4 regions of the Peribacillus sp. CSMR9 genome follow, and region 3 is predicted to be linked to each of the others. Evidence: riboswitches for the same ligand, from Rfam matches in the RefSeq annotation. Region 3 holds a riboswitch; each other region holds the start of a gene.
What was found. A riboswitch is a leader RNA that binds a small molecule or an ion and turns the genes downstream of it on or off. The one in region 3 is predicted to bind S-adenosylmethionine.

Region 1 (7,768 bases), on a different contig from region 3:
TTGATCAATTTAACATTGGATACTACTTTACAAAGCCTTTTTATGCTTACTTTCTTTACAACTGTAGGGTTAGGGGCAAGCTTTAAACTTGTTAAGCTAGGTGGGAAACTGCTCGTCATTTACTGGCTGGCTTGTGGCGCCCTGGCTCTTTTTCAGAGTATGATAGGAGTTTCACTTGCAACTATACTTGATTTAGAGCCTTTATTAGGAGTAGTAATGGGCCCCATCTCGATGGAAGGAGGCCATGGGGCAGCTACTGCATTTGGCGGGACAATTGAAGATCTTGGGGTTAGTTCCGCTTTATCCATTGGACTTGCAGCAGCAACCTTTGGCTTGGTTGCAGGCGGGTTAGCTGGTGGTCCATCCGTTAAATATTTAATCACTAAGTATAAATTACAGCCATCCGAAGCGGATATTAATGATGAAGTGGCAGCAGCCGTGGAAACGAACGGAGATTCATCCAAAGGGATCAACGCCCAAAACTTCATGATCCAGATTCTGATCATAACATTCTGTATGGCAGCAGGTTCTTACTTAGGAGAGCTTTTCTCGAGTTCAACCGGTTTTGTTTTGCCGAGCTATGTAGGAGCAATGTTTGTAGCAGTTATCGTTAGAAATATTCTTGATGGTTTTAAAAGAGAAGCTGTGGATATGAAAAGCATCGATCTTATCGGAGACATAACATTGGGAATCTTTCTATCTATGGCCTTAATGAGCATAAAACTATGGGAAGTGGCCAATTTGGCATTGCCGATGCTTCTAATTGTTTTCGTCCAGGTATTTTTCATAGTACTACTTGGTACATTGGTATTATTCAGATTACTAGGTAAGAATTATGATGCAGCTGTCATGGTTGGTGGCTTTATCGGACATGGATTAGGGGCAACTCCCAACGCAATGGCAAATATGTCTGCCATTACAGGTCAATTTGGTCCTTCGAGAAGGGCATTTCTTATCGTACCGATCGTAGGGGCATTCCTCATCGACCTTTTTGCTATCCCTATTATCATTACCAGTATAAATTTGTTGAAGTGAAAAACCTTCTGACCAGGCTGTCTTTGATTTTATTCAGGGACAGTCTTTTTTATCTATATGTTATGTTGAATGCAAATGGAAGATTAGAAGCTTCCTTTACTATGAAATGAGGATCTCGGATTGGTTCGGGTGATAAAGCTTAAACGTAATCAAGTTTAATGGAACCACTCTAGGCTCCTCATTAGTGGATTAACCACGACTCTGCTAAAGGTCAATAATGATACTTGGAGGTTTTTGGTTTATAATAACAACCATCTAACATTAGAGGGGGGATCCTATGAATGAATATAATGTAACGGTCAGGAATGGCAGTACCTTAATTTTGTCGGAAATCATTAAAGCTGAAGATGAAAGAGAGGTCCTTGGAACACTTTTGATTTCCAGCGAATTATTCAATCAACCATTTACCGACATCAGGATTTTAGAACGCTGATTTGTACCAGCCCGTTCCATTTGTTACACTGTAATAAATCTTAAAACGGTAGGCGATATTATGTGCGGACGTTTCACCCTTTTCACTGACATTGAAGAAATAAAAGACCGGTTCGATATTCAAGGATCATTTGATGAAGAATACCAATTCAGTTACAATATTGCACCTTCCCACTCCGTGCTATCCGTCATTAATGACGGGGCTAGGAATCGACTTGGATATCTTCGGTGGGGACTCATTCCTTTTTGGGCAAAAGATGAAAAAGTGGGCTACAAAATGATCAATGCCAGAGCGGAATCCATTGCTGAGAAGGCAAGCTTCAAGAATGCGTATAAGAAGAAACGATGCTTGATAATCGCTGATTCCTTTTATGAGTGGAAGAAGGAACCCGAGCGAAAAATACCCATGCGAATAAAGCTTAAGAATCATGCTCCATTTGGTATGGCCGGTCTCTGGGAATCCTGGAAATCTCGAGAGGGCATCAACATTTATTCGTGCTCAGTTATAACGACCGTTCCTAATGAGCTAATGACCAGCATTCATGATCGTATGCCTGTCATCCTAAAACCTGAAGATGAAAAAGATTGGTTGAATCCATCCATTAATGATCCTGCATATCTGCAGCAGTATTTAAAATCATTCGATCCTGAACAGATGGAAGCATTTGAGGTATCGACTGATGTGAACTCAACTAAAAATAATTCACCTAACCTAATACAACAAATTTGCTGAGAGGTCCTTTCTTTAGACCTCTTTTTATTTTTAGTTCCTTCCTGATAAAAGACAGGATTTGGATCATAGTATAACAAGTAAATCATTATTGAAAAAACCTTATTTACTGCACCTGTAAAAGGCCCTTTATAATATTAAGGTCCACATGTGAAATACTTTAAAACTAAACCTTGCGAAAATACATAAAATGCTGTACTCTTATATTTGCTTTTCAATATGGCTTTCGATGTCACTTTCACAAACTCAGATGGTTTCGGCGAGTTTCCAGTCTGGTACTTTTCTGGTGGATATCGTAATATTTGATAAATTATATAATTTAGATCTTCTTATCAAGAGAGACGGAGGGACTGGCCCGAAGATGTCTCGGCAGCAGACTTAATAGGAGTGCTGTGCCAAATCCAGCAGGCTAATTTTTGCCTGAAAGATAAGGGGGGCGTTTTTTATAAATTAAAAGACCTCTTCTTGTTGTTTAAAGGAAGAGGTCTTTTTTTATGCCGACAGTTTTAAAGCTGTTGATTCCATTATTGGGCATATCAGGTTATTATTAGCGTTATTTGCAAAAACTGTTAAAAGAATAAAGGCTGTGACATATGTCATGCGAAAAATAAAAAGAGGTGTTCATCATGAGTGCAAACAATAAAGGGAATCCCTGGGCATTGATCCCATTTGTCGTTTTTTTAATTTTATTTATTGGCTCCGGAATCATCACTAAAGATTTTTATTCATTTCCGGTGATTGTTGCGATTTCTATCGCATCAGCAGCTGCATTGGCAATGAATCGGAAAGAGACTTTCAATGAAAAGGTTGAAATCTTCTGTAAAGGTGCCGGGGACTCCAATATCATGTTAATGGTTATCATTTTCCTTTTGGCTGGCGCTTTTTCCAAGGTTGCAAATGGCATGGGGGCAGTTGAATCAACAGTGAATCTTGCCTTGGCTGTTTTTCCGCAAAATCTATTGATGGTAGGGATTTTCATTATTGCTTGTTTTATTTCTTTATCTATGGGGACAAGCATGGGAACGATTGTTGCCCTAGCACCTATTGGGGTTGGAATTAGTGAGCAAACAGATATTTCGCTTGCCCTTTCAATGGCGGCCGTTATTGGTGGTGCGATGTTTGGGGATAATCTATCCTTCATTTCGGATACAACAATCGCTGCAGTGCGGACACAGGGAACAAAAATGAAGGATAAGTTTAAAGTGAATTTTTTCATCGTTTTACCTGCCGCCATCATCACATGTGCCATCCTTGGAATTTTAACAATGGGTGAACAAGCCGACATTTCCCAACATGCTTATAATTGGGTGAAGATCGTTCCATATCTTTGCGTATTGATCACCGCATTGGCAGGAGTGAATGTGTTTCTGGTCCTTTCCATCGGGATCGTATTTGCCGGAATTATCGGCTTGGCTGATGGAAGTTATCAACCGTTGGGTGTCATTCAAAAAGTTGGGGAAGGAATGGCGGGAATGTATGAAATCTCCTTTCTTGCCATTTTAATAGCAGGTATGGTAGCTGTCATCAAACATAATGGTGGCATCGATTATTTACTCCACCTTGTGACCCGAAATAGCAAATCAAAAAAAGGAGCGGAATTCAGCATTGCCGGGCTTGTTGGTTTGACGAACCTTTCAACGGCAAATAATACGATTTCGATTATCATTGCTGGGCCGCTAGCCAAAAATATTGCCGAGAAATATGGGATTGATCCACGTAAATCGGCGAGCTTACTTGACGTTTTTGCGTGTAGCATCCAAGGGTTGATTCCATATGGGGCACAGCTGCTTGTTGCAGCAGGGGTAGCAAAGATTTCCCCTATAAGCATCTTGCCATATTCATATTACCCAATACTTATTGGACTTTGTGGAATCGTTGCCATCTTGATTGGTTTTCCACGGTTTCAGCCGGGAAATGATGAAGCGAAGAAACGTACTTCTTAAAATGAGAATAATTTTGAAACAACACCCTGAATCATTGGATTCAGGGTGTTGTTTGTATGGTTAAAATACTATAGGAAAAAAACAATAAAAAACGCGAAGTCATCCTCGCTCTTATGCATGATAAATGCTAATCAATGTTTAGAAAGTAACAAAGTCGCTCCTCATCTGAACTATAAATTCGAATTCTCCTGCTTGATATTTCTTTAATTTATGGAACCAACTTTTGCCCATCATCAAAATAACTGCCTAATTCAGGTCCATATTGATGAACGACGGAAAATCCACGTTCCTCCTTCATTTCCACAAAATCACGAAACTCAGGTTGTACCATCGCACCATTTTAAAAAATATGTCTGTTTGATAATGTTTCACTTGAACAAATATTTCGTTTCCATACCGATCAGTCATATTTTCAGTATGTCCAAGATTTAGAGATTACATGGAAGTGTGTTGAACGGAAAAATGAGTCGTTATGAATAGAAGACAACACCAACTAATCCAGAAAGAATAAGGACATAAGCTGGATGCCATCGTAATTTCAATAAGGCAAATAATGATAATCCAAAAACAAGTAATAAGCTTATCGTATGCCATGAAAAGTTCATAGCTATCATATGATTGGAAATGGCAAAACTTATCGCTGCAAAAAGGATTAAACTAGTGACAATGGGTCTTAGTCCATAAAACATCGATTGAATAATTGGATAATGATTCAATTTGCTGAAGAAGGTGGCTATAACGATTATGACTATAATTGCAGGAAGCAGGATTCCGAGAGCAGATGATATGGCTCCTGCTAATCCAGCAGTCGAATAGCCAACGAGAATGGCACTATTGGTGGTGATAGGACCTGGGGACATGCCGGAAATGGCGATTACATCGGTAAATTGTTGTGTCGTCATCCAACCATGCTGTGAGACTTCCGATCCTATTACGGGAATCATGGCGTATCCCCCGCCAAACGATACAAATCCGATAATAAAGAAGGTGCTAAACAACTCCCACAATTCCATCATAATTTATCCCACGCTTTCTTGAAAATTAGTTTAAACCGATAACAGGGAAATATCGCCCACCTTTCATGGACCTATATGCCTGCACCCATGAAATATTCGAAATCATTCTCTTCTTCTTTCTTTTCTTTTCGGTCCATGTTTATTTTGTAACCTAATTTCCTCTTAATAGAGATGGTCACAACACCTGCTATCGCGCCTGCTAATATAGCTAAAACAGGGTGAATGAAAAAAAGGATTGGAATCCCCACTATTAATATACCTAATGTTGATTTGTCAACAATAGCCGTTTTTCCTATCTTGATAGCCGCATAGGCGATGATGGCAACTATGGAAGCTCTAATCGATATGAATGCGGATTCTACCTTTGGATTATCCTGAATGAAAAAATACAAAATGCCGAGGAGCACTACAATTAAAAAGGTAGGAAGTGTAACACCGATCATAGCTGCCATTGCGCCCTTCATTCCCGCAATTCGATGGCCGATAAAGGTGGCGGAGTTAACGGCGACAGCTCCCGGTACAGACTGAGATAATGCAAAAACATCCGTAACTTCTTCGCTTTTCAGCCATTTTCTCTTCTCCACTACTTCTTTTTCGATTAAAGGGATCATCGCAAACCCGCCTCCGAATGTGACAGGTGCTATTTTAAAAAAGGTCCAAAATAATTGGAGCAGTGTTTTCCATTGTCCTTTCATTGTCATCAGTCCCTTCCTATGCTTCTCTATATAAATCTTATTATTAACATATCAAAGAAAAAGGAATGGGTAAATTGCAACAAAATCATCGGGTATAACAAAACGTTATACCCAGAAGATTTATCCGTTTTATAGAATTGAATAGAATCACCTGTTCAGGGAAAATAGCGTTGTTTTTCCATTTCACCATTTACCTATATGATGCTATCATTTTATTAAACTATTTATAGACATGGAGGTCGGCGTCTTGAAATTAGAAAATCTAAAAGTGTTTTGTTTAGTGGTGGATGAAGGAAGCATAAGCCAGGCAGCGAGGTTAAGTTTCTTATCTCAACCGGCGGTAACAAGACAGATTCACCAATTGGAAAATTTTTATAACACTTTGTTATTTGACCGTGAGGAAGGGAGGCTAAGGGTGACAGAAGCAGGAGAGTTGTTATACCCTTTTGCAAAAGCTATGGTGAATGACTTCAACCATTCAAAAGAAGTGATTCAGCAATCAGTGGGCGAGTACAATTTAAACCTCATAGTAGGTGCATCCCTGACTATCGGCGAGTATTTATTGCCAAGCTTGCTGGGGAGATTTAAAAAACAGCAGCCTGAAATAAAAGTGACATTAACGATAAAAAATACACCTCGAGTTCTGGAGGATTTATCAAACGATGTCATTGATTTGGCCTTGGTGGAAGGACTCGTGGAAAACACCGATTTTATTGTAGAAAAGTTCGCAGATGACAAATTGATATTGGTTTGTCCACCCGACCACACATGGAGAGACAGAAAAGAAATCCAGGTAGAGGAATTGGGAAATGAAAGGATGATCTGGCGTGAATCCATTTCAGGGACACGACTTATCGTAGAAAACATGTTAAGGGAGCGTGGGGTTTTAGAAAAAATAGAAAACTACATGGAGATTGGAAGTACACAAGCGATAAAAAGTGCAGTCGAAGCTGGACTTGGAATCAGTATTCTGCCAAGGTTGTCATTGGCCAGGGAATTGGATCAAGGTTTTTTGCGGGAAGTCGGTATTTCCGGTATAAATATAACAAGAGATCTATGGCTAGTCAGAAAAAACAAGCGTTTTAATAAAATAGGTGTGTCTAATTTTGTGAATTTTCTTCAATAGATAACTGAAGCATCAGTCATTTTACGGTCGCATGCGTTCCTATTCACATGATGTGCAGCGTTTTTTAGGTTCTTGGTTAGTCAATCAGGATTAATGACGAGCCTTAGCATATCGTTTATGAATAAAGCGGAAGTGATTGGAACTGTTATCACTGCTGTTCATATCAGTCAGAAGGAGCAAACATATAAATTGGTTTTGTGAATTCGATCCTATTTGCAGCTGGCTTACTTCTAATTTAAGGAATCGTGTTCTTAATCTTCGTTAAACCAGTTAAAGGGGTTCTCTTATTCAGGTGGACTATTAGTGCAATAGTAAAAAAACTTCTACAATATAAAATTTTTAGAGGTATTATATTTTAAATAAAAGCTTTTCTCATTCGAGAAGGGCATTATTTGTATTTGGATATTCAGCTTCCGCATCCTTTTAAGAAATGAATACAAAATTGGGCATTACATATTTTTCCCTATGAAAATCAAAGTTGATGTTCAAATTATACTGCAAACTAATTCCCTAATTTGATAATCATTCGTTAAATCCCTTGGCTTGACATAATCCCTACAAAGAGAATTATACCTAGATTGTTTACGATTACACTTTTTTTTGAATTTCATACATTGAAACCTCTTCTGCGATGTAGAAGATAACTAAATTTCAGCACGGAATTTTTCTTATATTGGGAGTGGTTTAAGAAAAATGATATGAAGCCGATGTTTGCAAAAAAGCCTTGCACGTTAGCCCTGAACAGAAGGTGAGAGGCTTTTTGGTGCTATATTAAAGTTTTTTGGATGATT
Region 2 (7,768 bases), on a different contig from region 3:
TACGTTTTTTCTCTCCGCCGGAGAAACCTTCATTTAAATAGCGTTGCGCCATATCTTCATCCATTTCAAGGAATTCCATTTTTTGATCCATTTGACGGATGAATTTCATCAATGAAATTTCATCGCCTTCTTCACGGCGTGCGTTAATGGAAGAACGTAAGAAGTCAGCGTTTGTAACGCCACTGATTTCACTTGGATATTGCATAGCAAGGAATAGACCTACACGAGCGCGCTCGTCGACTTCCATTTCCAATACGTCTTCCCCATCGAATGTGATGCTTCCGCTTGTCACTTCATATTTTGGGTGACCCATGATTGCTGATGATAAAGTGGATTTACCAGTTCCATTTGGCCCCATGATCGCATGGATTTCTCCACCTTTAACTTCAAGGTTTACCCCTTTTAAAATCTCTTTACCTTCAATTGATACGTGAAGATCTTTAACCGTTAATGTAGAAGCTGACATAATAATACCTCCGTGAACTAATTCCTATTTTATTACCAGAAAGTAAAGATAACTTTCTTTACTATAATTTGCATAAAAGCATTCTCAATTTATTCTCATTCCAATTTTATAACAAATCCAATTTAGAATCAACTAATATAGATAGGGGTTTCCACTTATTACATAGTAAAAACCTGTCCTATTCTTAGGATACTAACAGATAGGGCATATTTACAGCATATTCAGCCGTATTTTAGCTTTTGTTAAAATTATCTTATTATTCGGCAAACCTTCGTTCTTATTAATATATGTTCGACAGATTCGATTGGAAGGTATGAACGTTCCGGTTTGGAAAGAAAAAAATCGGACTGTCAGGCATTATGTAAGTTTATCCAATAAGGAAACCCTTATTTTCCGGACCACTTTCCATTTTACCTCTACAGACCGATCTTTTAAAGAACTCTTTTATATGCTTAGACGTGAATTTTGCGTTGAAGATCCAGGACCATTTTGTTGCACTTTACATGTTCCCTATCTCGTTCCTTCTCAACCTCGATACGGAGGTCTAAGTTCCTACTGTACTCACTGTAGCCAATCCCATGTGAAGACTGCATCGCCTTTTCCATTTCGCTTGTTACATTTAAATCAAGAGTATTGATAGTGAACCATCCTTTCAAATTTGTGTATCATTTTATTTCCTTCAGTAATTATTTACCCTTCAGATTCGGGATTAAACATGAAAAACGACCTGAATTTATCAGGCCGCCATTTCTTGAATCATTTATCAACCGGTACAACTGCACCATCATATTCTTTAAGGATGAAATCTTGAATCTTTTTAGAATGCAATACTTCTACTAGCGTTTTGATTTCTTCTTTATTTTCATCACCTTTGTTAACCGCAATCACGTTCACATATGGCGAGTCAGAACCTTCAATGGCAATCGAATCTTTCAATGGATTCAAGCCTGCGTCGATTGCATAGTTAGAGTTGATCAGAACTGCATCCCCTTCACCATTCTCATAAATCTTTGGAAGTAAAGCTGCTTCATAATTAGCATCAAATTTAAGGTTTTTCTTATTTTCAACGATGTCTTTTGTTGTTGCTGTCGTTTTATCGATGCCCTCTTTCAATTTGATCAGGCCATTCTTTTCCAACAGAGATAACGCACGTCCGTGGTCAGCAACCGAGCTGCTCATAATGATTGTTGCCCCTTCCGGAAGTTTAGCGATGCTTTTATATTTTTTTGAATATAGACCGATAGGCTCGATGTGAATTCCGCCCGCATTGACTAAATTATATCCATTCTCTTTATTGGCCGCCTCAAGGAAAGGTAGGTGCTGAAAATAGTTAGCATCCAATTCCTTATCATTTAAAGCCTTATTCGGTAAAACATAATCCTGGAATTTTTCAATTTTCAAATCTATTCCTTTTTCTTTAAGAAGAGGTTTAGCTTTTTCAAGAATCTCGGCATGTGGAACATTGGATGCCCCTACAACTAATTTCTTCGCTTCCTTTTCTGTATCACTGCCACTTTTGTCCTTATCGGCTCCACAAGCTGCCAGAGCAATCGATAAAACAAGGACTAATGCAAACCCTAAAAACTTTTTCATCCTATTCATCCCCCTTTATCTTTTGTCTAATTTAGATGTAATCACATCTCCAATAATTTGAATAATGAAGACGATAATCAGAATAACGATAGTCGCTACTAGCGTAACGTCATTGTGGCTTCTTTGATAGCCGTCTAGATAGGCTAGATTACCAAGCCCGCCTGCGCCGATGACCCCGGCCATTGCGGTATAGCCGACCAATGCAATCGATGTTACCGTAATCCCGGAAATAAGGGCCGGCATCGACTCCGGAAGAAGGACCTTCCAAATGATCGTACTCGTTTTTGCCCCCATGGATTTAGCCGCTTCAATTACACCTTTATCGATCTCACGGAGGCCAATTTCAACCATACGCGCATAAAATGGCGCCGCCCCGATAATAAGTGCTGGTAATGCTGCATTCTCACCAATCATAGAACCGACAAGCGCTTTAGTGAAAGGAATGAGCAGCACGATCAAAATAAGAAATGGAATGGAACGAAATATATTGACGACAGCACCAATGACTGCGTTGACCGCCCGTTTTTCCCATATATTCCCTTTGCCTGTCAAGAACAGGATCAACCCTAATAGTATGCCTATAAAAAAGGTAGCTACTACAGAGATGCTTGTCATATAAAGCGTTTCTTTCGTTGCGTCTAAAATGGATTCCCAATCTACATTCGGCAATAATTCTTTAAGCATGAGTAATCACCTCCACGCCTACCTGCTGTGCTTTTATGAATTCTATTGCGCGGAGCATTTCTTCCTCATTGCCATCAAGGTGGATAAACAACGTTCCATATGAACCGCTTCTCGTTTGGGATATTTTACCTTGAACGATATTGATATCCAACTCGAAATTACGTACGAGCTTGGTAATCAACGGGCTTTCTGCACGATCACCTACAAAAGTCAATTGAATCACTTTACCTGCAGGAAAGCGTTCAAGCAAATGGTCCATCGTTTCTTTCGTTTCTTCTGGTTCCGTTACCTGTTGCACGAAACGCTTCGTCATTTGTTCTTTAGGATTCTTGAATACAGCCAGGACAGGTCCCTCTTCAACGACTTGCCCGTTTTCCATCACGGCCACGCGATGACAGATTTTACGTATTACATGCATTTCATGTGTTATCAGGACAATTGTCAACCCCAGGCGCTGATTGATGTCAACAAGCAATTCGAGTATGGAATCGGTAGTCTGTGGATCTAAGGCAGAAGTCGCTTCATCACAAAGAAGCACCTTAGGATCATTTGCTAGGGCCCTGGCTATTCCCACCCTTTGCTTTTGCCCTCCGCTTAATTGCGAAGGATATGCCTTTTCTCTGCCTTCCAATCCGACTAGCTTGATCAATTCGTTCACACGCTTGATGCGTTCAAATTTTGAAACTCCTGCAATTTCCAACGGGAAGGATATATTTTCCTGAACCGTCCTGGACCATAATAGATTGAAATGTTGGAAAATCATGCTGATTTCCTGACGTGCCTTACGGAGCTGAGCCCCTTTAATTTTTGAAACTTCCTTCCCAGCCACCACAACGGATCCCTCTGTAGGTGTTTCCAAACCATTGAGCATTCTGATCAAAGTACTTTTCCCCGCTCCGCTGTAACCAATAATACCGAAAATCTCGCCTTTATTTATTTCAACATTCACATTATTTACTGCCTTAATAGTCTCACCGTTTCCTTTTCCTGTTCGGAAAAGCTTACTTACTTTCGTCAATGTAATCATTAATACTCACCTCTTTTATCCAATAAAACCTATGAACTTAGTTGATTTCTCTACATTATTAGTCAGTTTTTAATACCATTTTTTCCTTTCATGAAGGTTTTCCCAAATGAAATAGAAAAAACCTTTCTGCATGAGCAGAAAGGCAGGTGAAGAAGCTGGCCTTCCTCTCATCTTCCAAAGTAATTAAACTTTGTGTGAATTGGCACCTTTCCAAGGAATCTCCTTGTCGGTTGCCGGGTTTCATCGGGCACCTCCCTCCACCTCTCTTGATAAGAGCTAATATATAGAATACTTGTACAGCATTAAGTTCTTTAGTATGGGGAAATTTTATCATAGATAAAAAAGGAGTGCAATGTATATTATTTCTAGTAAAAGAATGAACTGGACTTTTTGCTTAAACCGTTTTAGACGTCAGGGAGACGATATTCGTCGCTTTTTCAATTGCCTGCTCTAAATCTTCTATTAAATCCTCTGCATTTTCAATCCCGATGGATAAACGGACCTGATCAGCACGCACTCCCGCTTTCGCCAGACCTGCATCATTCAATTGTTGGTGGGTCGTACTGGCAGGGTGGATGATTAAACTCTTAGCATCCCCTACATTAGCTACATGGGACCATAATTCCACCGAATTGATAAGTTTTGCCCCGGCTTCTCGGTCACCCTGTATTCCAAAAGTCACAACAGATCCTGCTCCCTTAGGCAAGTATTTATCCGCAAGGGCTTTATCGGGATGATCCTCTTTACCGGGATGTGAAACCCAAGTCACGGCAGGGTGATTTTCCAAATATTGAATAATAGACTTGGTGTTCGAAAGATGCTCTTTCATTCTTACATGCAGCGTTTCAAGTCCAAGCGTAAACTGGAATGCACTTTGGGCACTTAGCGCAGGACCTAAATCACGAAGCAACTGCACTCGGGCTTTCGTTATAAAAGCAGCAGGTCCAACTGCATCAGCGTATACAAGACCGTCGTAGCTTGGGTCAGGCTCCGTAAAGCCAGGGTAGTTTGGCGAGTTCCAGTCGAACTTCCCTCCATCCACTATGACACCGCCTAACGTCGTTCCATTCCCCAAAATCCATTTTGTAGCGGAATGGATGACAATATCCGCCCCAAAATCAATTGGTCTGCATAGATACGGTGTAGCGAAGGTATTATCGATAATTAAAGGTATCCCGGCTTCGTGGGCGATGTCCGCTACTGCTTCTATATCAAGGACCCTCAAACTTGGATTTCCGATCGTTTCAGCAAATATGGCTTTTGTTCTTGGCGTAATTGCCCTTTTGAAATTTTCTGGGTCATCAGGTGAAACGAACTTCACCTTAATCCCATATTTAGGAAGAGTATTTTCAAAAAGATTATACGTGCCGCCATATAATGTAGAGGCTGAAACAATTTCATCCCCTGCACCGGCAATATTCAGGATTGACAGTGAGATGGCTGCCATTCCGCTTGCAGTTGCCAATCCGCCGATACCGCCTTCCAATAAGGCCATTCTTTCCTCAAAAACACTGACCGTGGGATTATGGAGCCGTGTATATATATAACCATTCTCCTTTAAACCAAATAAATTCGCTGCATGGTCTGTGTCTTTGAACAAGTATGCATTGCTTTGGTAGATAGGGACTGCCCGGGCACCTGTTTCATCAGCTTGCAGACCGCCATGAACACTCAATGTTTCAAAACGCAACTTTTTCTCTGACATATGATTTCACCTTTTTCTATGGATTTAGTTGGAATTTCATGAAAACCTGGCCTTTCATAAACAAAAAAACCACTTCCACAAGAAGAGGTTTTAAAACACACCTCATCTTCCAGAGCCAACACTCTGCTGGAATTAGCACCGTATATAAATTTATACCGGTTGCCGGGCTTCGTCGGGCCAGTCCCTCCGCCACTCTTGATAAGAACTATTAAATTCCGCCGTTACTTTCTTAATTCAAAATATAGCATTTTAGAATTAATCAGTCAATGAATTGTTAGAATATTCTTTTTTTGATTTCAATTTGGGAGCAAAATGTTCACAATAAAAAAAACCAATCCGGTTCTGATTGGTTTCTTAGCTGATTTCCTTAAGCAATCCATACAAATAAGGAACGGATTGAAAGGCATATATTTTTTTGTGCAGCTGTCCTTTTTTGAAAAGCAATAAACAAGGGACACTTTCAATTTCATACGATTCGGCGATTGCTTGGACATAGTTCATATTCATTTTGCCTGCCTTCAATTCCGGGAAAAGTTCCATGGATATCGTCAGCATCTTGGAAGCCACCTGACAGGTACCGCATAAAGGCGTATATAAATATAAACAAAAGGTTTCCCCTTTTTCAACGGCAATCTTACACTCTTCTTCTTTCCATTCCTGCATCAATTAATCGTTCATCCTTTGACTTAAAAATTTCATTTTCACATTCATATTGGCAGATAAAAGCACAGTTGCGATATGATGTTCGGGTGAGCTTTCCACTTCTTTGTACATTTTATTAATATACAGGTGGTTCGCTTCCGGCATTTCCCTTCGGAATTGCTTCCGCAGCTTTTCTCCTGATTCATCTGCGTCAAACAGGAGATAAACATCACGTTCCATCAATTCATCCACTAATTCATCGAGCTTAGTTAATGATATGGTCCCATTCGTACATCTTATATCCACATCTTCATTTAAAACGGAGGCAACTTTTTTTCTATCGGAACTGCCTTCTACAATGATCACTTTATCGAACTCGCCCCATTCCATGTCATCACTCCATCTCACGAATTATGTGCGCAACTGCAATTGTTCAAAATGAAAAAGAGAGCAGGCCTTTTCAAGCCCCCCTCTCCTTCGTTTTAACCGTTAATCAAACTTTCATATTCTTCAGCGCTCATCAGATTTTCAATATCACTGCTATTTGATGGTTCAAGCACGATCATCCATGCTTTTTCAAAAGGAGATTCATTTACATATTCAGGGTTGTCACTTAAATCTTCGTTTACTTCAACAACCTTGCCACTGATAGGAGCATAAAGCTCAGAAACCGTCTTAACGGATTCCACACTTCCAAATGGCTCGTTCGCTTTCAGTTCATCACCGATTTCTGGAAGCTCAACGAATACGATGTCCCCAAGCTCGGACTGGGCGAACGCAGTAATTCCAATGCGCACTGTTCCATCTTCCGTTTTGACCCATTCATGTTCTTTAGTGTAACGAAGTTCTTTTGGTGTTGTTGTCATTATTAACCCTCCATATGTACATCTTATTTTATCTATTCCATTATAAGGCAGATCTTATGTTTAAGTAAGGAATTAACCAAATATTTTGTTAAATTTCAGTTCCAAACCTGATTGAATTGCTCTTCTTTGAAGCCTACCGTCACTTTGGTACCATCCGTAACAATCGGCCTTTTCAGAAGCATGCCATCTGTGGACAATATATCAAGCATCTCTGCATCAGAAGCTTCTTTCAGCTTATCCTTTAAGCCCAGCTCCCGATATTTTTGACCGCTAGTATTGAAAAACTTCTTCAACTCTAAATTGCTGATTTTATATAGTTGTTCAATTTCAGTTCGCGAAGGCGGGTTTTCCGCTATATGGATTGCTTCATATTGCAGTTCATGATTATCCAGCCACTTTTTCGCATTACGGCATGTGCCGCATTTTGGGTACCAATATAATGTTAAGCCCATCGTTTCACCACCTATCATTAGAATACCCGTTTTCACCACGCAATACAATGAAATATCCTTTGAATTCCCAATGAGATTTCATCAAAGGAAATAAAGGGAATGCCTTTACGGGCATCCCCTTTACAGATTCTGATTTATTGCTTATAGCGCATATTTTTCCGTTTCGATTACCTTAACCGAAGCTTCACGTTTTTTCGCAATGACATTGATTGGAGTGTGTCTTGTCAGCTTGCGAAGGGAAGCAAGCATGATGCGAAGTGTGTCGCCTGTTTCCACCGCAATTAACGTTTCCTTTGCATGTTGTTCTATTTCATTGAAAGCTTCCTGAACGAA
Region 3 (7,768 bases):
CATTAGTGCTTGAACTGAAGAGTTTAGCAATGCACGACGCATATCATATTGGGCAAATTGTATTCCTTTGTAAAATGCAAGGAGCTTGGGCAGGGAAACGCAGCTTTTAAAAAAGCTTCATTAGCTTTACAGTTATTCCATTATAGGGGGCTTTAATGGAATAAGAACGAGAACGTCCAAATCGGACGTTCCCATATTTTATAGCTGAAAACAACAATACCACTTAACAAAGCCCTGTTTTTTATATAATGATTATTAAAAACAGTTGATATAGGAATAAAGCTATGAGGATACCACTTCGGAAGGTCGCCACTTTCTTGAAATCTCTTCAATATGATGAGGTGCCGTTCTGCAGCATCCTCCGATTAAACGTGCCCCAGCATGGTGCCATTCTTCAGATTTTTGTTCGAGCGTGTTACATGATTCTTGACCATGCCATGTTTTAGTTTGTGGATCATAGGTTTCACCAGAATTCGGATAAACTATAATTGGTTTTTTTGTGTTCGCACTTAACACCTTGATGGCGTCCGTGACAACTGATACTGGTGCACAGTTAATACCGATCGCTGCAATTTGCTCACTGTCCTCAAAGAACTTTGCACAATCCTCCAGCAATGTACCGTCACTTATTGCTTTCTCATTTTTCAAAGAAAAGGATAGCCAAGCATATACTTCTGGATAATCTTTCAATAATGAATTCAATACTTTTGCTTCTTGCAGGGATGGAATCGTTTCAAATGCTAAAAGGTCAGCACCTGCTTCAATCAAAGCTGATATTCTTATTCGATGAAATTCTGCTAAAGTTTCATCTGAAACACCATAGTTTCCTACATATTCTGAACCATCAGCGAGGTAAGCCCCATAGGGTCCTACTGATGCAGAAACCAATGGCTTAGGTCTGTTCGTTTGCGTCTCTTCCTTCCAAAAATCATCTCTCGCTCTTCTTGCGAGAAACACCGTTTTCTGAATTAACTTCAGGGCCTCTTTTTCTTGTATTCCACGCAGGGAGAAACCTTCAACAGTAGCTTGGTAGCTTGCAGTTATCGCACAGTCCGCTCCTGCACGGAAATAGTCAGTGTGAACCCGATAAATCACCTCTGGATTTTCAAGTAATACACGGGCAGACCACAGCGGATCGTCCAAATCACACCCATACCGCTCAAGCTCTGTAGCTAAAGCTCCGTCCAGAATCATGACTGAATGTTCTCGTAAAATAGCGTCAATTGGGTTAATTTTATTCTTCAAGATCTACGCCTCTTTTCTTTGAAGTTTGTGTTACATAATAACTTCCATAGCAAAACAAAATAAATGGAATACCACAATAAAGCGCAATCCGTTGTGTAGGATCAAATGCAATTCCTATACAAGAAGCAAGACAAAGCATGAAAGAAATGATTGGTACAAGCGGATATAATGGTGTACGATAAGCCAAGTCATTTACTGAATTTCCTTCTCTTATAAATCGTCTCCGAAATAGGAACTGTGAAGCGCTAATACTCATCCAAACTACAACCACGGCCAGACCCGAAATGGACACAAGCACTATATATACAGTATCCGGTGCAATAACACTAGAGAACAGGGCTAAACCACCGCCCAACATACTGAAAATGACTGAATATATCGGAACACCTCGTTTTGTTAATATTGCGAATATTGGTGATATGGTTTTCTTATCTGCAAGTGACCAAAGCATTCTGGAAGAGGCATATAGACCTGAGTTTGCAGCAGACAAAATGGCAGTTAAAATAACAAAGTTCATAATATCCGCTGCATACGGCACTCCAATTCGTTCAAGAACGGCCACAAAGGGGCTTTCTAATACGCCTGCATCCGAAATAGGCAATAATGCGGATAATACAACGATGGTTCCTACAAAAAAGATAATCAATCTCCACAATGTCAGACGAATTGCCTTTGGTATCGTTTTTTCTGGATTCACAGTTTCTCCAGCTGCAATTCCGATTAATTCAGTTCCAGAAAATGCAAAATTCACTGCAAGCATCGTCATGATAATGGCAAAAGCACCATTAGGAAATAACCCTGCACTTATAAAATTGGAATATAGCGGTGCTGATTGAGAGTTAGTCATTGGAATATAACCTACCATTGCAGCAACTCCCAAAATAATAAATATCACGATCGCAATTACCTTTATTGACGCAAACCAAAATTCAGATTCAGCGAAAAACTTGACAGTCAGCGCATTTAATACAAAAACCAAAATGGCAAATAGAGCACTCCAAATCCAGACATTGATTGATGGATACCATCTCTGCATCAACAATCCAGCGGCCGTGAATTCCGAACCTAGTGCAACAGTCCAAGTTAGCCAATACAACCAGGCTACTGTATACCCTGTCCCAGGTCCAATGTATTTGGCTGCATAGCTATGAAACGCACCTGTCTCGGGCATATGTACTGCCAGTTCACCTAAACATAGCATGACCAGATAAACCACTAGTGCCCCTATCAGATACGAAAGGATAGTGCCAAACGGGCCAGCCTGTTGAATCGTATAACCCGTACTTAAGAATAAACCAGTTCCAATCACCCCCCCAAGCGATAGCATGATTAAATGCCGTGCTTTCATTTCCCGTTGAAATTCATGCTTCCTTTTGTTCTCCATTCATACTCCCCTTCATCCTGCATCCAGAAAAAACGAAAACGCACTCTAATAAGAGTGCGTTACTGACAAATAAAAACGTAGGGTCTCATCTATCAGGGTTTCACCCCCTGGAATTAGCACAGTGTCGTAGTAGACCTGTTGCTGAGGTTTCATTGGGCCAGTCCCTCCACCTCTCTGGATAAGAAATTTATTTTTTTATTACTTTATCAATCTATGAAAAAATTGTCAAGTATTTGTTTTGGATTGTAAAGACTTACTTTTTTGCGGGCAAGTCGCTCAAGACTTGGAGATAACGGAAGATAGAAAAAAAAAGACGACATCTTTTTAAAGGTGTCGCCACAATTCTTAAGGACGTTCCAATTCAAATAATTCTCCTAGTTTTGTATAAGTATGACCCGCTAATCTTGCGACAGGTTTTAGCCCATTCTGGTCTATTCGGCCATTATGGTAAATATCTTGCTCTATATGATAGCAGACTATTTTCCCTATCAATAAATCACAACCGGGTTTATTCTGGGAACCTGCCAATGGTATCGCATGCTCTAATATGCACTCAAAGCGTACCTTTGCTTCTTGCAATCCTGGTACGGATACCTTATCACTGACAGCTGGCGTGAAATTGGTAAGACCCAATTCACTTTCGTCAGATGGGAGTTCCTTCGCCGTTCGATTTGCATCAGCTACATTATTCTCATCAGTGATATGAACAACGAATTCACCTGTTTGAATTGCATTTCGAGCCGTGTCCTTTGAAACTCCTTCTTTCCGTTGAACAGAAATGGAAATCATTGGAGGATTCGAACTGACTATGTTAAAAAAGCTGAACGGCGCTATATTGATTGTACCGGTTTCGGATTGTGTCGTAACCAAGGCTATAGGTCTCGGTATAATGCTTCCGGTCAAAAACTTATAATTATCCCGTTCAGTAAGACTTTCAGGATTAACAGAAATCATCTTCATTCCCTCTCATTCTTATAAAAAGTTCTTTTGAAACCATGAACCCGCTGCCTCAACCTCTGAACGTGTTAACTGATGACCGTAATTTCCCCATTGAACATCCACTGTAGCACCAGCTTGCAGTAAAAGTTGATTAAGTTCATCAGTTTCTGCTGCCGGGCAAATCGGATCGTTTTTACCTGCAGCAATAAATACAGGTATATCCGAAAGGGACGGCAAAGCAATCCCTCTTCTAGGCACCATGGGATGATGAAGAATCGCTCCTTGTAATGCCACTTCGAAATGGAACAGCAAACTTGCCGCTATATTTGCACCATTGGAATAACCTAATGCTACCACTCTTTCACGGTCGAAGTCATATTTTTTGGACGCTGATTCCAAGAAGTCATAAAGCTCCTTCGTACGAAAGATCAAATCTTCTTCATCAAAAACCCCTTCGGATAACCGGCGGAAAAAACGGGGCATTCCGTTTTCAAGTACATTTCCCCGTACGCTCAATACAGATGATCCCGGTGAAACCATTTCCGCTAATGGCAAGAGATCTGTTTCCGTTCCTCCAGTGCCATGTAAAAGCAAAAGCAATGGCGCTTCTGGATTACTTCCTTTTTGAAAAATATGCTTCATCATTTATCCTCCTCCAGTACTCTCGGCACTGCCGGCAGTAACGTTTTCTCCATGATTCCCCTTTTTTCTTCCAGCCATGGCGGCAGCATTAATTTACTACCCATCGTTTCCTTCGTTTCATCATGAGCGAAGCCAGGTGGATCTGTGGCAACTTCAAAAAGTATACCTCCATCTTCCCTGAAATAAATGGCATCGAAGTATTGACGGTCTGTAAAGGGTGTCACACCATAGCCATGGTTGGCGATATGCTCTCTCCATTCTTTATGATCTTCATTATCGATTGCACGCCATGCAAGATGATGGACAGTTCCCACTCCGATGTTCCCATTTTGCAAAACCGTTTTTTTAACATCTATCAAATTTCCGATGTCCGATGTGGATTTGAAGCGGATGTAATCGCCCTCTTCCCCAATTTTTTGCAGGCCCATCACTTTCTCTAATAGTTCCATCGTTTTGATCGGTTTTGACGTCAATAATACGGCACCGCCGAATCCCTTGACCGCCTTGGAAGCTGGTACACCGCCGAATGACCATTCGCTATTTTTCCCTTCTTTACGCTCAACCAGTTCAAGTTGCAAACCATGGGGATCTTGAAATTCCAGATATTCCTCTCCAAAACGTGAAACTTTCTCGAATACTATATTAAACCTGTTCAACCGCATTTCCCAGAAATCCATTGAACCTTCCGGAACCGCATATGTTGTAATCCCCACTTGTCCAGAGCCAATTTTCCCTTGGTATGCCGCAGGCCAAGGAAAGAAAGTGATGATGGTCCCTGGTGAACCTGATTCATCCCCAAAATATAAATGATAGGTTCCTGGGTCATCAAAATTGACGGTTTTCTTGACCATGCGCATTCCCAATACTCCAGCATAAAAATCCACATTCTCTTGAGGATTGCCTACAATTGCTGTTATATGATGTATTCCCGCGGTTTTCTTTTGCATGCCGATTACTTCCTTTCCCGGTGATTAATTTGTTGATTTTGTATTCAGCGGTTTTAAATTCGATTCAATATCCTGTCTTTTCGATTCTAAAAAAGGTGGTAAGGCAAGGTTTTCACCTAGGTGCTGCTCTGCTTCATCCACAGTAAAACCAGGCCCATCTGTCGCTAGTTCAAATAAGATGCCATTCGGCTCCCTGAAATAGAGGGAACGAAAATAAAAGCGGTCTACATAACCCGAGTTCACAAAATTCGATTCACTAATTTTTTCTATCCATTTTCTCAGTTCCCCTTCATTATCCACCCGAAAGGCAACATGGTGCACTCCGCCCCTCCCCAATCGTTCTCGAGGGATGTCCTTCCTTTCTTCAATATGGATTTCCGCTCCTGTTCCACCCTCACCTGTCTCGTAAACGACAATCGGATTTTGCCCCCTTAAAGAAGATGGGTATGTTCCTGATTTCCGGAATCCCAACACCTCCGTTAGAACGCTTTGTGTCTGGTCAATATTGGGTACGGTGAGTTTTACTGGTCCTAATCCAATGATGGAAAACTCTTGCGGTACCGGGCTTCCATCCCATGGTACACCTGCTTGAATTCCGTTACTACCCTGATCGGAAACCAGAAGAAGCCTTTGCCCCTCAGGATCTTTAAAAGAAAGCACCTTTCTTTTAAAACGGGTCGATATTTCATCATGCTCAACATTGCATTCTACAAACCGTTTTTTCCAATATTCAAGTGCTCTATCATCCCTAACCCTTAAAGAAATTTCTGAAATGCTATTGTTTCCTTCGTGAGTGCGGGCGGCATTGGGAATTTCAAAAAACGTCAGTTCTGTACCCGGTGACCCAATTTGATCTCCATAAAATAAGTGATACACACGAACATCATCTTGATTCACCGTTTTTTTGATTAATCGCATCCCTAACACTTTCGTATAGAATTCAAAGTTGTTTCCCGCTTTAGCTGTAATCGCTGAAACATGATGTAATCCTTTTAATTCCATCTGTACCACTCCTATCTTTATAAATCTCCCCTTACGGAGATGAATTATCCGAAAATAATATCTCGAATCCGAGATATTTAACTAGAGGTAAATTACTTTTAATAAAAATATCTTGATTTAAAGATAAATGATAGTGATTTATTTGTCAACCTTTCTTTCATTTAAATATTTCACCCGCATTCACTTATAATAAAATATTAAAACCAGGTCAAAATAAGTCGGTATAATTAATGGAGGTGTGATATGGCTACAGATTTTTTATGCTCAATTGAAGATAGGCGCTCTTATTATTCCCTTAGCAAGGTAAGTGTTGTATCTGATAAAAGGATTAAAGAAGTTATCGATCATGCCGTTTAACATTCCCCTTCCGCTTTCGACTCCCAAAGTGCAAGAGTGATTGTTTTAAGTAGTCAAAGCCACGACCAAATATGGGATATCACGAGAGAAACATTACGAAAAACCGCCGGGGACAAAGATTTTGGAAAAACGGTAGAAAAAAAGAAGTCATTTAAAAATGGTTATGGTATGGTTTTATTCTTTTAAGACCAAGCCATTATTGATGGGCTTCAAGAACAATTCAAAACGTATGCCGATAACTTTCCGATTTGGTCGAACCAATCATCTGGCATTTTACAATTTGCGTATGGACTTCATTGGAAATCGAGGGGTTTTGTGCAAGCCTTCAGCATTATAATCCCTTAATCGATGAAGAAGTGAAGAAGGCATGGGATATTCCTCGGGAATGGAAACCCATCGCACATATGCCCTTTGGAAACCCACTGCAGAACCTGGGGATAAAGAATTCTCACCTCTTGAAGAACGGGTAAAATAGTATCGATAATACAATAACGGGCTGGCTCTATTTGCCGAGCCAGCCCTTTCATTTATCACTTTAATAATCCGGTAATGTTGCAAAGAATTTTGAAAATATCAGTGATGCAAAGCCTATATACGCCAAAACCGGCATGATTTTAATATACTCACTGTCGTTCAATACGTACATTTCACTTCCCCCAGTAACTTATTTAATTGGTGAAGAACGCCCCGGTAGCCATTCCTTCAAATAATATGGGAGTTTAGCTGAATATTGTTTGGATGCATGTCCACTTTTCAGTAGTCTGTATGTCTTATCCTTACATGTTAGATGCTCCATTACCGGATAAATCATCTCCTGAGGGACCAAACGATCATACTTATTTGCTGTGACCAAAACACTAGCATCAATTTTCGAAAGCTTCGCCTTTTTCCCCCTAACCTTAAAACCACCATTAACCAAGCGATTTTTCATCAAAAGATCCTTCGTTATTTGTTTTGCAGCTGCTCCGGATAATGGCACATGCCCATTGGTCCACGCGTTGAAACGGCGCCAATTTTGAACGTATTCAACATCATCCGCTTTATTCAATAAAGATAAATAGGGTGATATATATATAGGAGATGTAATTAAACGGATTCCATATTTAACTGCACTTGCTGGGATCGTTTGATAAATATCAATCGTCTCGTCAAAATCCACGGTCCCTTCTTTTAATGCTTCCTGCCATTGATCAAAAAATTCTGAGGCGCTGAAATCTACCGGTGTAACGGAGAGGATCAAATTCTTGATCGG
Region 4 (7,768 bases), on a different contig from region 3:
GGTCGGCAATGTATTTACGGCCGATCAGTTTTATAACGATAATAGCGAATTGGAAAAATGGGCAAAATACCAAATCCTTGCGATAGAAATGGAATCAGCAGCCCTATACACGCTTGCTGCTAAATTTGGCCGCCAAGCTTTATCTGTATTAACCATTTCCGATCACATCTTAACCGGTGAGGAAACATCGTCGGATGAGCGCCAGTCAACTTTTAACGAAATGGTTGAAGTGGCATTGGAAGCAGCTATCCAAGACTGATAATTGGCTGTGTTACGGCGGGTGACCAGGAATAAGTGATGCTGGATAATGAAAGTTGGGATAGAGGCTCATTCATTCCTTGGTATCCGCATTTTTGTAATGTCGAGGCTCATTCAGGAATTGCCTGGGTGTCCTTAGTGTTCCATTTGATTTACCGTTTACTGAGGGTTATAAAAATACATATGATCATAAGTTGTTATTTTTGATAACAATTATTTTTCGATTGGCATGAAAGCTGATAAAATAGAATGAAATCGTTTATATCGTCATGAAGAATGAAAGTGGTGAGGCTAAGTGGAAGAAGAAAATCAAAAACAGCCAAAAGAGGCAGGGAAATTCATTAAAATAAAGAAGTTTACGTTCATTATGGGGATTTTCTTAGTCATATTTCTAACAGCAGGGATTACTACAATAGCCTTGACCTTTGGAGATGAAAAAGTAGAGTCATTAGCACCTGATAAACATGCGGAATTTGAAAAGCTGTATTCTACATACGATACAATAAAGGGTAACTACTATGAAAAGATTGATCAAGACAAGCTGGTTGACGGGGCAATTAATGGAATGATTAAATCATTGGATGACCCTTACTCTGCATATATGGATAAAAAGGAAGCATCTAGTTTCCATGAGAGCATCTCTTCATCTTTTGAAGGAATCGGTGCAGAGATTCAGGAGCAGGATGGAAAAATCATGGTCGTCTCACCAATAAAAGGGTCCCCAGCAGAAAAAGCAGGGGTAAAACCGAATGATATCATTTTGAGTGTGAACGGTAAAAGCGTTGAAGGACTAAGCTCTTCTGAAGCTGTCCTGAAAATCAGGGGCAAAAAGGGTACGAAAGTGGATTTGTCCATCTCAAGAGCTGGTGAGTCGGAACCGATTGAGCTCACGATTAAACGTGATACAATTCCGATTGAAACAGTTTATGCGGAAATGCTTGATAATGGAGTTGCAAAAATTCAAGTGACCAGTTTTTCCGAACATACAGTCCAAGAGCTGAAAACGTCGCTTGAAGAGATGTCGAAGAAGGATATGAAGGGTCTGGTATTGGATTTGCGAGGAAATCCAGGGGGACTGCTTGACCAAGCAATAAAAATGGCAAGCCTGTTCATACCTAATGGGAAAGTGGTCCTTCAAGTTGAGGATCGCAGCGGGAAAAAAGAAGTCTATAAATCGAAGAATGATGGAGAGCTGAAGATACCGGTAGTCGTGTTGATTGATGATGGCAGTGCCAGCGCTTCTGAAATTGTTGCGGCCGCTGTCAGTGAATCTGCGGACATTCCTTTGATCGGTGTCAAATCATTTGGAAAAGGGACTGTGCAGACTGCCCAAGACTTTGATGATGGGTCTAACTTCAAATATACGGCAGCCAAATGGTTGACTCCTAAAGGCAATTGGATTCATAAGAAAGGGATCAAGCCGGATATTACTGTGAAGCTTCCTGATTATGCTAGCCTTCCGTACATTTCGCCTGATAAGGAATTGAAAGCATCTGATTCCTCCAGTGAAGTGAAAGCAGCCGAAGAGATGCTGAAGGTAGCAGGCCATGATCCTGGTAAGATAGATGGATTCTTTGATGAAGCAACTACAAATGCGGTAAAAGCGTTCCAAAGGGAACAAAAAATTAAAGAAACTGGTACCATCAAAGATGATACTACCGTGAAATTGATGCAGGTCATACGGGAAAAAATACTAAAAAACGACACACAAGTGAAAAAAGCGGTTGAAGTATTAAAGAAAGAAATCAAATAAATGGAAAAGCCTGTCAGCGATTATCGATGGCAGGCTTTTTTGTCGTTCAATGAATAGTATTCCAATATAAGGTAAAAGATATGGTTAATTTTCCGATGAGGTGAGGTAATGAAAGAAAAGGTACTGTTCATATATCTAATGGTCTGGATTCTGGCAGGTTGCACCTATGCGCCTTTACCCAAACAAAATGGAAATGCAGGTACGGAAAAAAAGATAACCAAAGAAGTGATCCAAGAAGGCGTGAAAACATTTCTGTTAATTGGTGTTGATTCTCGCGGGGAGGAAAAATCTCGATCAGATGCGATTATACTGGCAAAATACTTTCCAGAGCAGGAAAAACTAAAGCTGGCTTCCATTATGCGTGATAGTTATGTGAAAATCCCTGGGGATAAATCAGCATATAACAAAATAAATGCTGCTTATTATTATGGTGGAAAGGAGCTGCTAAAGAAAACCATTCAGGAAAACCTTGATGTCAAGGTCGATCATGTTGCAGTAATTGACTTTCAGGGATTTGTGAAGATGGTGGATTTGCTTGCCCCTGAGGGGGTAGTGGTGGATGTGGATCAGGAAATTATTGATGATATGAGTATTCAAGCAAGCGTTGGTAAAAATGTTTTACATGGTGAGGAAATATTGAAATATGTCCGTTTTAGACATGACGATGAAAGTGATTTTGGAAGGGTAGAGCGTCAACAGGAAGTATTGGTTCAATTAAAATCAGCGTTTATAAATCAAATCTCGTCCTTCGAAGGTATAGCGGCCCTTCCTAGTATAATCGAACAAGGACTTTCGTATTTAAATACTGATATTGGGGTGAAAACGATAATGGAAATGGGTCCAGAAGCCGTCTTCCATACACCGGACACCGTTGAAACTCTAAGGATCCCCGTAGAAGGAAGCTATAAAGATGAAATATATCCCCATATCGGAGCCGTGTTGGAAATGGACTATACTAAAAATAAGAAGGCACTTCAAGAATTTTTTACAAAATAAGAATAACTAATCATCATTTGTTATCGAAAACATCAATCGAAAGAAGTGATTTGTTCAAATCACTTAAATTATTTTATAATAGACCTCGCAAGAATATTACTATTTGATCTTCTTTTAAAAAACGAGAGGGATACTTAAATCCGTCTCGTCTTTTTATATCAATAAAATGACCTGGATCACTTAACAAAATGCGGAATGTTTTTTACAAAATCAGATCCAATGATGCCGTTTTCTGTAATGATGCCGGTAATTAGCTGATTCGGTGTAACGTCAAAGGCTGGATTGAATGTCTTCACGTTTTCCGGAGCGATCCGTACACCTTGAATGAAGGTGATTTCCGCTTCATCCCGTTCTTCGATCGGGATGGATGAGCCGGATTTGATAGAAAGGTCGAATGTGCTTGATGGAGCAGCCACATAAAAAGGGATACTAAAGTGCCTAGCTAATATGGCCAATCCCAATGTCCCGATTTTATTGGCTGTATCACCATTAGCCGCAATTCTGTCGGCCCCAACTATAATTCCATTGATCCGTTTCTGAAGAATCGTATGTGCAGCCATATTATCAGATATTAAGGTGACGTCAACCCCTGATTGCATCAGTTCCCAAGCAGTCAAACGCGCCCCTTGCAGGACAGGTCTGGTTTCACAAGCGTACACTTTTAGCGGAAAGCCCCTTTCTTTTGCAAGGTGGAAGGGAGCCAAGGCTGTTCCATAACGGGCTGTGGCAATCCCACCAGCGTTGCAATGCGTTAGGATGGAATCACCTTTAGCGAATAAGGATAAACCATGTTCCCCAATTTTCCTGCACATTTCTTCATCCTCAGTAAAGATGGCTTTGGCCTCCGTTACAAGTGCTTCCTTGGCAGCTGAAATGCTTTGTGCTGCTTGCAAGGTGCTTTCCATCCTCCGTAATGCCCAAAAAAGGTTGACCGCAGTAGGCCTGGAAGAGGCGAGCTTTTCAATATGCCCCGTTACATTCTTCTTGAATTCCCCTAATTCAGTGGTTGTTTCCTGTTTGGCACCAAGTGCAACGCCAAATGCTGCCGTCAGTCCGATTGCTGGGGCGCCGCGTACCTTTAATGTCAAAATGCTGTCGTATACATCATCAACTGAATGAAGTTCAATGAATTCAGTTAAGGAAGGCAGGGCCTGTTGATTTAATAATGTAATATGGGTATCATCCCATTGGACTGAATATGGTAAGGGTGCTAGTGTCGTCATGTACAGGTCTCCTTTTAAAGGGTTGAATAAAATGGAAGTGTATGGTTTTTCAACGCATCAATGACAGCTGGAACATCCAATTCTTCCCGTTTTTTAATTAAAAAAGCACCAATCTTCAATGTTGTCGTTTTCGCAGCGATCCTAGATTCTTTATCTTCAATGACATTTAGATCGGCAACATGGGAAAGGCCGATGGTTCGCCGAATCAGTTCGCATCCGGCAAAACCGAATGCGTCCCTTTTGAATTTAGCCAGTAAATAAGGTAGATAACCCTTCACATTGCGGAATGGGCTTATATTTTGGGTGTTCCATAGTTCAGTATATGCTTCTTCAAAGGCATTCCAAAATTGATGGAGGTGTGTGAAAATCTCTTCCTTTCCAGGGCCATTACGTGTGACTGCCTGAAAAAGAAGGTTGGCTGTGTATTGACCTAGGTCAAAACCAACTGGGCCATAAAAAGCAAATTCTGCATCAATAACCTTTGTTTCAGTTTCACTTGCAAATATACTTCCTGTATGTAAATCTCCATGAAGCAAGGATTCCTGCTCGGTTTCAAAGCTTTGTTTCAGCTTGGCGACTTCAAGTATCACATCTTGATCATTCCAAATACTTTTGGCGGCATCAGTCAATTCCACCTCGAAATCTCCGGGGAGCTCCTCGAAAAAAGGATCCGTGAAAATGTAGACTTCAGTGATTCTGCAAAGCTCCGGATTCGTGAAGTGTCGGGCCACTTCTTTTTTCGCAGAGGGTTCTAAATGATAATCGGATGTATAAAATGCCGTCTTCGCTACATACTCACCGATATGCTGTGAAAGCAATGGATATGGATCACCATCGATTAATCCTGTTCTAACGATTTTCAAGTGCGATAAATCTTCCATGACTGTGATCGCAAGCTGTTCATCCGAATAATAGACTTGCGGTACGAATTCGGGGCAATAGCTTTTGAAATGAATAAGTGCATTCGCTTCAATGGCAGCCCTTTTCAATGTCAGCGGCCAGCTTTCGCCAATTACCTTGGCATATGGGACAGCCTGTTTGATTATTATTCCTTTCTTTGTATCAGTTTCTGTAATATGAAAAACATAATTTAAGTTACCATCTCCGATTTCTTTACAGTTTAAACTGGCATCCGCATTGACCAACCCAAGTTTTTTTGCAAAGGTTATAGCTGTTTCGTTTGTCAATCTTTTAAAATTCGAATGGTTTTGAGTCATTTTTTTTCCTCCAGGTTCAAAATAAGAATAAAAAAGCCTCTTTCATATAGAAAGAGGCAGAAGTTTTGGCTTCGGACCTCTCATCTCCCAGAAAAATGAATTCTGGTGGAATTAGCACCGTGCTCTGTGGATTTTATAATCCGGCGGTGGATCCGCCCCATTTCACAATGGTATTACAGTCGGTTGCTGGGCTTCATAGGGCCTTTATCCCTCAGCCTGCTCTTGATAAGAGTATATGTATTCTGAAATTTTAATCTTCGGGAAAATAATATCAACTTTTTAAATAGTTTGTCAATGGGGAAATTAATAAAAGTCCGGCCGGCGATCTTCGAATACAGGTATTTTGTTACGTGCTTCCGTAACTTTAGTGAAGTCCAAGGTGCCTGTCAATAGTTCGTTTTCTTCTCCCGCTTCACTTACGATAACTCCCCATGGATCAATAATCAAGGAATGACCAGCAAATATATTATTGATATCCGAACCTGAACGATTAACGGCTACAACATAGGCTTGGTTCTCGATGGCACGACTAATCAATAAGGCTCTCCAGTGATCGAGTCTGGGCTTAGGCCATTCTGCGGTTACGAATAGAACTTCGGCACCTTGAACAGCATGGGCTCGCTGCCATTCAGGGAAGCGGATGTCATAACAAATGAATCCAGCACATATTTTTTCATCAAGAGTGAATAAACCTTCTTTTTCACCTGGCTGCAGGTAGCGATGTTCATCCATCAATTGAAATAAGTGAAGCTTATCATACTCTTTAATGAGTTTGCCATCCTTATTGATGATGATCATGGTGTTATAGAAACCCTTGCTCGTTTTTTTGGCAATGGAACCGCCTACGATGTGAATCTCGTGTTTCCTTGCCTGTGTTTTAAGGAATTCAATCGTTTTTTCCGCCTCTTGATCAGCAATCTCATTTAACCTGGTCAAGTCGTATCCAGTTGTCCAAAGCTCTGGTAAAATGACGATATCGGGTTCTGACCGTGCTGCTTCTTCCAACCATTGTTCCGCAACCTGAAAATTGATATCCGGTTGCCCGAATGCTATATCCATTTGAATACAAGCTATTTTCCACTTCATCGTTTAAAACCCCCACATGTAAAAAATGCTTTACAAGACTATGATAAACATATATCATTTGTGACTAGAATTTCAAGAAATTTCAGAGAAGGTGTATAAATGTTGCAATTCGAAAAATCCGGAAAGCTTCAGGACCTGCCAAAGCAGTTTTTTGCCTCACTTGTCGCAAAAGTCAATGCGATTACGGCGCAAGGACATGATGTCATTAATTTAGGCCAGGGAAATCCTGATCAACCGACGCCTGAACATATCGTGAAAAGTTTACAGACTGCCGCTGAAAGATCGATTAATCATAAATATTCACCATTCCGGGGACATCAATATTTAAAGGATGCCGCTGCCGTCTTTTATGAACGTGAATATGGAGTCAAGCTGGATCCAAATAGTGAAGTGGCAATTCTCTTTGGAGGAAAGGCAGGTCTTGTCGAACTGCCGCAGTGTTTATTAAATCCAGGTGATACGATCCTGGTTCCTGATCCCGGCTATCCGGATTATCTTTCAGGTGTAGTGTTAGCCCAGGCAAAAACCGAATTCATGCCCTTGACAGAAGAAAATGGTTTTCTTCCGAATTACAAAGTTATACATAAAGACGTGCTTGATAAAGCCAAAATGATGTTCTTGAACTATCCGAATAATCCCACTGGTGCTTCTGCAACTGAAAGTTTTTTTGATGAAACCGTCTCCCACGCAAGAGAGCATTCAATTTGTGTGGTCCACGATTTCGCTTATGGAGCGATAGGGTTCGACGGAAAAAAACCGACAAGCTTTCTCCAGGCAAAGGGAGCGAAGGATGTAGGAATAGAAATATACACACTATCGAAAACATACAATATGGCAGGGTGGAGAGTTGGCTTCGCAATGGGGAATAAAAGTGTCATAGAAGCTCTTGAACTATTACAAGACCATCTATATGTGAGTCTCTTCCCGGCGATACAGGAAGCAGCGGCAAGTGCATTGCTTGACTCGCAGAGCTGTGTAGAGGAATTAGTGAAGATGTATGAGGGGCGCAGGAATGTTTTCATTGAGGGATTAAGGGCAATCGGCTGGGAAGTCAAAGCTCCTGAAGCATCGTTTTTTGCCTGGCTCAAGGTACCAAAAGGTTTTACGTCAGAGAGTTTTGCAGACTATTTATTAACGCATGCCCACGTAGCTGTTGCCGCAGGGAATGGATTCGGTGAATTTGGCGAGGGTTACGTAAGGGTAGGGCTTCTGACTTCGGAAGAGCGGTTAAAAGA

Region 1: it holds a riboswitch for S-adenosylmethionine, as region 3 does, so the genes downstream of both, N9I19_RS09390 (Na+/H+ antiporter NhaC family protein) here and mmuP (S-methylmethionine permease) in region 3, are expected to answer to the same signal.
Region 2: it holds a riboswitch for S-adenosylmethionine, as region 3 does, so the genes downstream of both, N9I19_RS11740 (O-acetylhomoserine aminocarboxypropyltransferase/cysteine synthase family protein) here and mmuP (S-methylmethionine permease) in region 3, are expected to answer to the same signal.
Region 4: it holds a riboswitch for S-adenosylmethionine, as region 3 does, so the genes downstream of both, mtnK (S-methyl-5-thioribose kinase) here and mmuP (S-methylmethionine permease) in region 3, are expected to answer to the same signal.

The regions. Positions count from the first base shown of each region.
Region 1 is NZ_JAOPHO010000014.1:13,481-21,248, forward strand. It holds partial or broken gene gltS (sodium/glutamate symporter) at 1-1,035, shown strand, start outside; gene N9I19_RS09380 (hypothetical protein) at 1,313-1,468, shown strand; gene N9I19_RS09385 (SOS response-associated peptidase) at 1,529-2,200, shown strand; SAM riboswitch class I at 2,524-2,631, shown strand; gene N9I19_RS09390 (Na+/H+ antiporter NhaC family protein) at 2,824-4,140, shown strand; gene N9I19_RS25215 (hypothetical protein) at 4,349-4,471, opposite strand; gene N9I19_RS09400 (chromate transporter) at 4,611-5,156, opposite strand; gene N9I19_RS09405 (chromate transporter) at 5,228-5,857, opposite strand; gene N9I19_RS09410 (LysR family transcriptional regulator) at 6,099-6,977, shown strand.
Region 2 is NZ_JAOPHO010000020.1:48,120-55,887, reverse strand. It holds gene sufC (Fe-S cluster assembly ATPase SufC) at 1-466, opposite strand, end outside; gene N9I19_RS25460 (YuzK family famiily protein) at 919-1,059, opposite strand; gene N9I19_RS11755 (MetQ/NlpA family ABC transporter substrate-binding protein) at 1,223-2,059, opposite strand; gene N9I19_RS11750 (methionine ABC transporter permease) at 2,075-2,743, opposite strand; gene N9I19_RS11745 (methionine ABC transporter ATP-binding protein) at 2,736-3,770, opposite strand; SAM riboswitch class I at 3,935-4,046, opposite strand; gene N9I19_RS11740 (O-acetylhomoserine aminocarboxypropyltransferase/cysteine synthase family protein) at 4,165-5,475, opposite strand; SAM riboswitch class I at 5,575-5,680, opposite strand; gene N9I19_RS11735 (thioredoxin family protein) at 5,830-6,138, opposite strand; gene N9I19_RS11730 (toprim domain-containing protein) at 6,142-6,507, opposite strand; gene gcvH (glycine cleavage system protein GcvH) at 6,600-6,983, opposite strand; gene N9I19_RS11720 (arsenate reductase family protein) at 7,079-7,435, opposite strand; gene N9I19_RS11715 (acyl-CoA dehydrogenase family protein) at 7,577-7,768, opposite strand, start outside.
Region 3 is NZ_JAOPHO010000066.1:7,586-15,353, forward strand. It holds gene N9I19_RS20465 (DinB family protein) at 1-110, shown strand, start outside; gene mmuM (homocysteine S-methyltransferase) at 283-1,245, opposite strand; gene mmuP (S-methylmethionine permease) at 1,235-2,629, opposite strand; SAM riboswitch class I at 2,712-2,814, opposite strand; gene N9I19_RS20480 (flavin reductase family protein) at 2,975-3,583, opposite strand; gene N9I19_RS20485 (alpha/beta hydrolase) at 3,602-4,210, opposite strand; gene N9I19_RS20490 (ring-cleaving dioxygenase) at 4,210-5,157, opposite strand; gene N9I19_RS20495 (ring-cleaving dioxygenase) at 5,182-6,159, opposite strand; partial or broken gene N9I19_RS20500 (nitroreductase family protein) at 6,403-6,991, shown strand; gene N9I19_RS20505 (alpha/beta fold hydrolase) at 7,181-7,768, opposite strand, start outside.
Region 4 is NZ_JAOPHO010000003.1:100,829-108,596, reverse strand. It holds gene deoD (purine-nucleoside phosphorylase) at 1-259, shown strand, start outside; gene N9I19_RS03650 (lmo1851 family serine protease) at 554-2,011, shown strand; gene N9I19_RS03645 (LCP family protein) at 2,120-3,007, shown strand; gene mtnA (S-methyl-5-thioribose-1-phosphate isomerase) at 3,184-4,230, opposite strand; gene mtnK (S-methyl-5-thioribose kinase) at 4,245-5,447, opposite strand; SAM riboswitch class I at 5,525-5,679, opposite strand; gene N9I19_RS03630 (carbon-nitrogen family hydrolase) at 5,751-6,533, opposite strand; gene N9I19_RS03625 (pyridoxal phosphate-dependent aminotransferase) at 6,633-7,768, shown strand, end outside.